Regions from separate parts of the Novosphingobium sp. PASSN1 genome, predicted to be linked through region 2. Evidence: predicted binding sites of a transcription regulator. Region 2 holds the regulator's gene; each other region holds the start of a gene.

Region 1 (3,275 bases), 410 kb from region 2:
GACATCTTCAATCACGCGGATCTGTAAATCCCTAACGTTACCCGTGAGCACGAACTGGCTCTTCAGCGGTAGGAATCGAGTAAGATCACGGATCCAGCGCGGGCGCCGGTCTTCACTGGTCAACGAGATTCCCCCGATCGTTATGACTTGCCATGGCCTGTGGCGCTACGCCTCTTAGACTAACTTATCATAGCAGGAATTCAACGCGGACCGGCGCTCGCAAAACCGGCGCGAGAGGCGTGAATGTGTCCTAGAGTTCAGGATGGCTTTGCCTTAGCGTTGGCAATTGCTCAGAATAATGGATGAAACATCGTAGCCATGTTCCAGATTTTAGCCGCTGCAGTCATTTCTGCGGGCCAAACATTCACCTGCACGCCCACGCATGTCTGGGATGGAGATGGGCCGGTCTGGTGCGCTGAGGGTCCGCACCTCCGCATTGGCGGTATTGCGGCGCGAGAGATGGACGGCACGTGCCGCTCAAACCAGCCTTGCCCTGCCGCAACGGCGATCGAAGCACGCGATGCTATGGTCCAGTTGTTCGGCGGACCGCGCGGAACAATCGAGACCGGGCACGTCATTGTAGCTGGGCCTCGATTGGTCTGCCAGTCGGTGGGGTCAGCCGGCGGCAACAGAACAGCCGCCTGGTGCCGCTTCCCGTCTGGGGCCGATCTCTCCTGCGCGATGATAAAAACCGGCACGGTCCTGCGCTGGGACCGCTACTGGAAAGGTCCAGCCTGCAAGTGAGCAGCATGGAGCACCTGACCGGCACCATCCAACACGGTCCCAACGGCCTTGTCCTGGAAGCCGATGGCGGCGGCATGTGGGAGCTCGATAACACCCGCGCTGCCCGCAGGCTTGTCGGATCACATGTCGAGGTTGTCGGGCAACGCGCGGGGTTCAATGGACTGGTGTGCGATCAGATCCGGGTTGCAGGTCAGATTCGCCCGCAGGCATTCAAACTGCGCCTCGAGTTTCTGGCAATAGGTGCGCTGGTTGCCTATGGGCTGTACGCAACCGTTGCCACTGCAATCAGCGCATTTGGCTGATGCTGAGCGACTGGGAGCTCTGGGCCTGCGCCAATGAGGTCCTCAAGACCCATGGCGACAAGGCAGCGCTCTTCGTTGCTGAACAGATCGGCGTACTCGTACTCGAGGGTGACCAAACTGGCATCGCGACCTGGCAGGCGATTGCGCGCCGGATTTCCGAACTTTCTGATGGGCACGGATCACCAACGAAGCAGTGATCGCACTTGCGCCAACAAGATACCTCAGTCGTCCTGCGGCCCCTCGCGCGATGGAACAGGGGTCTTACGCGAACCCGCAGGTTTGATCGAGCCTGAGGGTCGTAGGGTACATTGCCGATCGTCGAAACCATCTTGAGTTCACTTTTTGTTCCATGTAAGGATACTTCCTAGCCCTAGGATGGAATCCTAGAATCTCAGGAACGCAGACCATGAACGATCCACGCGCAGTGCTCGATGATTTGATCCGCCAGCGCGGCGTCAACTACTCGTCGATCTCGCGGCTGCTTGGCCGAAACGTGTCCTATATCCAGCAGTTCCTCCGCAAAGGCAGCCCTCGCCACCTCGACGAACGGGATCGGCATATCCTCGCCCAGTTCTTCGGGGTCGATGAGACTTTGCTTGGTGGGCCTACTGCCCTGGCCACGCCGGTCGTGCAGCTGGTCCAGATCCCGGTGCTTGATGTCGAAGCCTCGGCGGGTCACGGTGCCCTTGCAGGGACCGAGGCCAAAGCCGGCCAGTTCGGTTTCGACGACAAATGGCTACGCAAGCTGACCCTGGCCAAGCCGACCAACCTCTCGATCATCAAGGTGACCGGCGACTCGATGGAGCCGACACTGCACGATGGCGACGAGGTCCTGGTCGACGTGTCGGACGAGCAATCCAAGCTGCGCGACGGGATCTATGTCCTGCGCATGGACGGCGCGCTCAACGTCAAGCGGGTGGCGATCGAGCCTCAGGGTCGCAAGATTTCCGTGGTCAGCGACAATTCTGCTTACCCAAGCTGGCAAGGACTTGACCGGCGATCGGTGAATATCGTCGGCCGGGTGCTGTGGTTCGGCCGCAAGGTCTGAAACGCCGCCTCATATCCCCATCTCGAACGGCTTGACCATAGCCTTCTCGCGCTCGGGCGGCTCCTTCTGCACCGGTGCCTCGTTCTGCACACCCCGCTCAGACACTCCTTTGGCGAGCCCCGAGGCGGCCGCATCGCGAAGCAGGCCAACCGTCTCAAGCGCTGAGCGCTTCATGCCGGTGTTGCGGGCAATGGCCGCGCCAAGCCGCGAGGCGTCGTTGACGAAGAGCGTCAGGCCATCGCGCAGGCGGGTCACCGTCACAAGGAAGGTCTGCTGGTTCGAGAGATTGCGCTCGCGGCTGTCCATAACCGCGATGCCGCGATCCGATGTCAGCCCCTGCGCCATATGGGCGTTGAGCGCATAGGCGAGGTCGAGCCGCTTCAGCATCGGATCATCGACCGGTAGATCATGCGCAATGCCGGTCGAGGTCACCAGCGAGACCGCATCCCTGCTGATCCCGGTTATGCGCGCCTGGTCGGCGTTGATCAGCCCGCGCTTGTGGTCGGTTTCGGTCCAGCGGATCCGGTCGCCGGCATGGATGTCGAGGCGTTTGACCTCGAAGAGCCGCAGAGGGTCATAGCCGCCGTTGGGACGGAGTCGATCGAGGCGCAGGGCCGTGCGTTTGCCACCCGCTCCCTCCAGCGTAACCAAGCCGCGCTGCCGGTCGCAGTCGATGACGGTGTAAGTGCCCTTGGCCAGCTTTTGTGCCCGGTTTTCACGGTCGAACACGGCGATCAACCCGGGGCGGTAGCTCACCGCATAGCGCAGCTCCTCGCGCGTCGCGTTGACGCGTGAGAGCACATCGAGCCCCAGCGCCGTCTGGCCCAATTCGCCATTGGCTTTGAGTCCTGTCTGGACCGCGGCATTGACCTCGCTGCGCAGCGCCCGCCCCGAGGCATAGATCGCGGTGCGCTCGCGGTCGGCAGGCGTGAGCGCCAGCCACGCCGCTGCTGCTTCGATCGCCGCGCCCTCACCTACCTCTACGACATTCTTGCCGAGGTGCCGCAGCGCATCATCGATCCGCCCGCCCTGCGCCGCCTGCTGCGCAGCGCGCAAGCTCTTGGTGCGAGCACGGATGTTGGTGTTCATCGTGGCGGTTTCGACGCCGGAGCGCTGCATCACATCGAAGGGCTTGCCCGCGTCGACCGCCCCCAGCTGCTTGCGGTCGCCGATGCTGGCGA
Region 2 (3,275 bases):
CCAGCCCGCCGCCGATGTCTCCGCGATGGACGGCTATGCCCTGCGCGCCGCCGATCTCCCCGGCCCGTGGCGGGTGATCGGGGAAAGCGCCGCAGGCCGCCCCTTTGCAGGCACCGTCGGCCCGGGCGAAGCCGCGCGTATCAGCACCGGCGCGCTCGTTCCCGCCGGGGCCGACATGGTGCTCATTCAGGAAGACGCCGCGCGGAGCGGCGATGTGCTCACCCTCACCGGCACCCCGCCCGAACCGCCGCACCGCCATATCCGCCGCGCCGGCCTCGATTTTCGTAACGGCGACGTGCTGATGCAGCCCGGCACCAAAGTCGGCGCGGCGCAGATCGCGCTCGCGCTCACCGCAGGCCATGCACATCTTCCCGTGCGCCGCCCGCTCGAACTTGCGGTGATCGACAGCGGCGATGAACTGGCCGGGGCTTGCGCCAATCTCGCCGCGCACCAGCTCCCCGCCAGCAACAGCGCGATGCTCGCAGCGCTCGCCAGCCAGCCCGCCTTGCGCATCACCCGCATCGGCCCGGTGCCGGATCGGCTCGAAGCGCTCATGGCTGCGTTCGAGGCAGCCAGCGATGCCGACGTGATCGTCACCAGCGGCGGTGCATCGGTCGGCGATCATGATCTCATCCGCCCGGCTCTCGCCGCACTTGGCGCAGACCTCGCGTTCTGGCGCGTCGCGATCAAGCCCGGCAAGCCGCTGCTCGTGGCCCGGCGCGGTGCGCAAGTCATCCTCGGCCTGCCCGGCAATCCTGCCGCCGCGTTCGTGACCGGGTTCCTCTTCCTCCTTCCCCTGATCCGCGCCGCGCTCGGCGCTGCTGATCCGCTACCGCGCCGGATCCCGGCACGCCTGCGTGAGGCCATGCCCGCAGGCGGCAGCCGCATGGAATTCCTGCGCGCGGTATGGGATGCGGGCGAAGTCTCGCTCGACGGCTTGCAGGATTCCGGCGCGCTCTCCTCGCTCGCCCGTGCCAATGCCCTCGCCGTGCGTCCCGCGAACGAACCCGAAACACCGGCGGGTCAGTTTGTTCCTGTATACCTGCTCTAAATGCGCGGAATTGCTTGACGACCACTAATCTGTTGCTTATTCGTTCCGCATTCGTTCACTATAGGAGTGCGCACGAATGCTAACGCGCAAGCAGCACGAACTGCTGACCTTCATCCAGACCCGCCTTGAAGATTCCGGCATCTCCCCCTCGTTCGAGGAAATGAAGGAAGCGCTCGACTTGAAGTCGAAGTCGGGCGTGCACCGGCTGATCTCGGCGCTGGAAGAACGCGGCTTCATCCGCCGCCTGCCCAATCGTGCGCGCGCATTGGAAGTGATCCGCGAAAGCGATGCAGGCACCGCCAAGGTCGCCGCTCGCGCGGCGGCCAACGCGCCCAGTGCGCTGGCCCCGCTGCGCAGCCCCGCCCCGGTGCGCGAACCCGCGAACGACGTGATCGAAATCCCGCTCCATGGCCGCATCGCCGCGGGCGTCCCCATCGAGGCGATGGAGGGCACCTCCATGCTGCCGGTCCCGGCCGCGCTACTCGGCTCGGGCGAACACTATGCGCTCGAAGTGTCTGGCGATTCGATGGTCGAGGCCGGCATTCTCGATGGTGACTACGCCCTCGTGCGCCGCACCGATACCGCGCGTGACGGTGAGATCGTGGTCGCGCTGGTGCGCGGTGAGGAAGCGACGCTCAAGTACTTGCGGCGCGAGCGCGGCTTGGTCCGCCTCGATCCCGCAAATGCCGCCTATGATCCGCAGTTCTATCAGCCGCACGAAGTGCAGGTTCAGGGCAAGCTGGCGGGCCTGCTCCGCCGCTACCACTAAGGTATTGCAGGCTCCGGTGCGCCGCTGGCGTCCGGAGCCGCACTTTTCCGTTTGCGGAATTGATCGGGCGGTAGTCTCGGTGGCGGGGGGCGAAACCAGCCGTGCTGTCCTTGCGTCTCGGCCACGCTGCGCACCCGGCCTGAAACAAGATCGATCGCCAGCCCGCCCGTCTGGCCCAGCAGCGCCCGATCAGCCTTGAGCAGGCGCGGCTTGCAGGCAGCGGGCAGGCGGCGGTCGGCCACCACGATATCGGCCTTCGCACAAGCCGCAGCCAGCGCCGGGATCGGCACGAGATCCTTGCCTCGCGCCAGCAGCAGTTCGAACCGCCGCCCACCCCGCACGAGCGAGACTGCGCAGAAATCCTCATTGCAGTCCGCGCCCTTCCAATCCTCCAGCGTCAGCGCATTGCCGGTCATCCCGGCATTCTCCAGCAGCGCAGTCCGGGTATAACTCTCCTCCCGCACCGCCCGGAGCACCAGCAGATCCGGCCCTTCTCCGGTGATCCCCACATGGTGCCCATCGCCCGAGATCAGCACATCGGGCGTCCGCGTCAGCAGCAGCGCCGCGGTGCCCAGCGCGATGGGCACAAAGCCCCACAGCCGCACCCGCCCGCTCCACATCGCCAGCCACAGCAGCCCGCCGACGAACAGCGCAAACGTGCCGCCGCTCATGCCCGGCATCATCGTGACAGCACCCGGCTGGCCCGCCACGAGATGCGCCAGCCACAGCAGCAGTTCGAGCGATTTGCCCACTGCCCACCACGCCGGTGCGCCGATCCCCAGCAGATCGAGCGCCAGCGCCAGCGCGATCAGCGGCATCGTCAGAACAGTCGTGAGCGGAATGGCGAGCACGTTCGCCGCCGCGCCATAAACCCCGGCGCGGTGGAAGTGGAACAGGCTGATCGGCATCAGCGCAAGCTCGATCACCAGACCGGTCATCAGCAGCATCGCGATGTGCCGCCCCACCCGCGCGATGCGCCCTTCGTGGCTGTGCGAAAGGAACGCCTTCGCCGGTGCCGCCGTGCTGAACGCGACGATGGCGATCACCGAGGCAAAGCTCATCTGGAAGCTCGGCCCCAGCACCGCTTCTGGCCAGAGCAGCATCACGAACACCGCCGCCGTCGCCAGCAGCCGCAGCGACAGCGGATCGCGCCCCAGCGCCAGCGCCGCCAGCACGAGCAGCGAGCCCGAAACCGACCGCACCGTCGGCACTTCGGCCCCGGTCAGCACCGTGTAGAACACCCCGACCAGCGCCCCGACCCCGGCGGCCAGCAGCGGCAGCCGCACCCGCAGCGCGATGAAGGGAACGAGCGCCAGCAGCCGGATCGTCAGGAAATAGGCCCCCGCGATCACCGCGCTGACATGCAAGCCGCTGATCGAGAGCAAGTGCGTGAGGCCCGCATCCCGCATTGCCTCCTCATCCGTTTCCGCAATCGCGCCGCGGTCTCCGCTGGCG
Region 3 (3,275 bases), on a different contig from region 2:
CCCCGCCCAGCGCCGCGCTGCCCCATGTTACCGAATTGGAGCCGCGCAGCACGTCGATGCGCTCGATCCCGCCCGTCGTCAGCGTGCCGAAATCAAACCCTGATCCGGGCGCGGAAACATCCTCCACCCGCACCCCGTCGATCAGCACCAGCACCTGCTCGGAATCCGAACCGCGCAGCCGCACCCCGGTAAACGCCCCCGGCCCGCCATTGCGGCTGAGCGTCAGCCCCGGCACCTGTTCAAGCGCCCGCGTCACATCCGGCCCCTGCAAGCGGGCCAGATCGGCCGCCGTGATCACCGTGATCGGCTGGCCCGTCTGGTCGATCCGCCGGGGGCTGCCCGTGGCGACAACCGTGATGTTGGCGGGGTCACGGCGGAGAGCATCAGGACCAACGAACACATCCGTTGCGATGTCACCAGCCTGTTGGGCGAGCGCAGGAGTCGCCAGAAGGCAACAAGCAAACGCAGAAAGATAAAGATTTTTCACTCGAGATTCCTCCCGGCCCATGGACGTTGCCGTCCATGGCGGGAGAGTGCGCGGGGCCATAAGGCGCGCCATCTCTCGCATGCGCCCGGTACACCCCGCCCGGCCGCGGAACGACCACACACCGGCAGGTTTCCTGGCTCGCCCGGGTCATCGCCCCCCGTTCGCCTTCCCGGCCCGCAAAGGCCAGTGGCATGTTGAACAGGGCGCTCGCCGGGCACAGTTGCGGGGGCAGCTTCGGAGCCAAATCCCTGAAGATTCGTCCGAATTCCCTCTTAGCCCGCTCGCACGGGCACCGGTGGCGTCAGGTCAGATACCTAACGCCCCTTGCCCAAAGGGGCAAGTTCAAACACCGCCCGCGTCATTCGGTAAGATGCCTCCGGCGGGCAAGGGCCATCGCCCTTGCATCCCCACATTTTCGTCAGTCCCAACCGCAACCGTTTACTTAGGACAACTCTATCCGCAGCCCGGGATCGCTCTCCACCTCGGCAACGATCAGATTGTAGCGCCCCACGATCTGCGCAAATGCATCGCGCCGCCCACTGGCTTTGAACGGTCCAATTTCAAACACATTTGCCGCCGATTACACCTATGCGAGACGGTAGCCGTTGCGCTTCAGTGCCATCTTAAGCTCCGCGGCTGCCACTGCGATTGGCATCGAAGCGAGATCGCGTTCAGCCACAGGTTCGCTTTCAAACGGGGATCGGAGTGAATAGCGCCCAAATCTCTCCGCGCTTCTGCGCGAAACCCCAAACACCCGGGCGCGCAAAGGGCTTGCCCCCCGCGCCACCTTGCCATCCCCTGCGCCCCCACCCACGTGGTGCAAAACCTCCGCGCGCTCTTGCCGGAATCGAACAAATCTGGAACAGACTGCCCTCATGTCCCTCAGCACCATCTCGATCCGCGGCGCGCGTGAGCACAATCTCAAGGGCATCGACGTTGATCTCCCGCGCGATAGCCTGATCGTCATCACCGGCCTCTCCGGCTCCGGCAAGTCGAGCCTTGCGTTCGATACGATCTATGCGGAGGGCCAGCGCCGCTATGTCGAGAGCTTGTCGGCCTATGCCCGCCAGTTCCTTGAGATGATGCAGAAGCCCGATGTCGAGCATATCGACGGGCTCAGCCCCGCGATCAGCATCGAGCAGAAGACCACCAGCCGCAATCCGCGCTCCACCGTCGCCACGGTGACGGAGATCTACGATTACATGCGCCTGCTCTGGGCGCGCGTCGGCGTTCCCTATTCGCCTGCCACGGGCCTGCCCATCGCAGCGCAGACCGTCACCCAGATGGTCGACCGCGTGCTCGCCCTGCCAGAGGGCACGCGCGCCTATCTCCTCGCCCCCGTCGTGCGCGGCCGCAAGGGGGAATACCGCAAGGAGCTCGCCGAATGGCAGCGCTCCGGCTACACCCGCGTGCGCATCAACGGCGAGCTGATGGCCATCGAAGACGCCCCCGCGCTCGACAAGAAGCTGAAGCACGACATCGAAGTCGTCGTCGATCGCATCGCGGTCAAGCAGACGGATGAAGGCTTCCGCACCCGGCTGGCGGACAGTTTCGAACAGGCGCTGAAGCTGGCCGACGGCACCGTCTATCTCGATCTGGCAGACACCACTGTCGCCGCTGTCGGCGGGGAACCCGCCCCCGTCGAAGCGCCCGAGCCTGAGGCCAAGCCCAGGAAGGGCATGAAGAAAACCGGCCTCGCCGCGAACCGCATCGTCTTCAGCGAAAAGTTCGCCTGCCCCGTCAGCGGTTTCACCATCGAAAGCATCGAACCGCGCCTGTTCAGCTTCAACGCTCCGCAAGGCGCGTGCCCCGCGTGCGACGGCCTTGGCGAAAAGCTGCTGTTCGATCCCCAGCTTGTCGTGCCGAACGAAAACCTCAGCCTCAAGCAGGGCGCGGTCGTGCCGTGGGCCAAGTCCAACCCGCCGTCGCCCTATTACATGCAGGTGCTGGCCAGCCTCGCCGCGCATTTCGGCTTCAGCCTTGAAACGCCGTGGGAAAAGCTGCCCGGCGAAGTCAAGGTCGTCATCCTCTATGGCACCGCCGGCAAGGCCGTCCCGCTCACCTTCATCGATGGCCGCAAGTCCTACACGGTGCAGAAGGCCTTCGAGGGCGTCATCGGCAACTTGAACCGCCGCCTGCTGCAAACCGAAAGCGCATGGATGCGCGAGGAGCTGTCCAAGTTCCAGACCGCGCAGCCCTGCGAAACCTGCCAGGGCGCGCGGCTCAAGCCCGAGGCGCTCAGCGTCAAGGTGGCGATGGCGGACATTTCCAGCGTGACCCACCTCTCCGTCGCCGCCGCGGTGGAATGGTTCGGCGCGCTCGATGCCCAGCTCACATCGCAGCAAAGCCAGATCGCCAAGGCCATTCTCAAGGAAATCAACGAACGCCTTGGATTTCTGAACAATGTCGGTCTGGATTATCTAAACCTCGATCGAACTTCAGGTACGCTTTCCGGCGGTGAGAGCCAGCGCATCCGCCTCGCCAGCCAGATCGGCAGCGGTCTTTCGGGCGTGCTCTACGTGCTCGACGAACCCTCCATCGGCCTCCACCAGCGCGACAACGACCGCCTGCTCATCACCCTCAAGCGCCTGCGCGATCTCGGTAACACCGTCATCGTGGTCGAGCACGACGAGGACGCGATCCGCACCGCAGACCACGTCGTCGATCTCGGCCCCGGTGCGGGTGTCCACGGCGGCGAGATCGTCGCGCAGGGCACGCTCGAAGACATCCTGAACAACCCCGCCAGCCTCACCGGCCAATACCTCACCGGCGCCCGCCGCATCGAAGT

What was found. The regulator LexA, encoded in region 2, represses DNA repair genes until DNA is damaged. The targets are predictions, from matches to a motif close to GTTCCNCNCTTGTTCT.
Region 1: CFE35_RS02855 (S24 family peptidase) is a predicted target of LexA. The motif match lies at 1,380-1,395, and genes of this name have one in related genera.
Region 3: uvrA (excinuclease ABC subunit UvrA) is a predicted target of LexA. The motif match lies at 1,336-1,351, and genes of this name have one in related genera.

What each region holds. Positions count from the first base shown of each region.
Region 1 is NZ_NKIS01000001.1:631,897-635,171, forward strand. It holds gene CFE35_RS02835 (AAA family ATPase) at 1-123, opposite strand, end outside; gene CFE35_RS02840 (hypothetical protein) at 319-744, shown strand; gene CFE35_RS02845 (DUF5818 domain-containing protein) at 750-1,046, shown strand; gene CFE35_RS02850 (hypothetical protein) at 1,046-1,243, shown strand; gene CFE35_RS02855 (S24 family peptidase) at 1,453-2,094, shown strand; gene mobF (MobF family relaxase) at 2,104-3,275, opposite strand, start outside.
Region 2 is NZ_NKIS01000001.1:225,317-228,591, reverse strand. It holds gene CFE35_RS00985 (molybdopterin molybdotransferase MoeA) at 1-1,051, shown strand, start outside; gene lexA (transcriptional repressor LexA) at 1,128-1,820, shown strand; gene CFE35_RS00975 (ComEC/Rec2 family competence protein) at 1,817-3,275, opposite strand, start outside.
Region 3 is NZ_NKIS01000003.1:370,697-373,971, reverse strand. It holds gene CFE35_RS07500 (TonB-dependent receptor) at 1-487, opposite strand, end outside; cobalamin riboswitch at 593-799, opposite strand; gene uvrA (excinuclease ABC subunit UvrA) at 1,363-3,275, shown strand, end outside.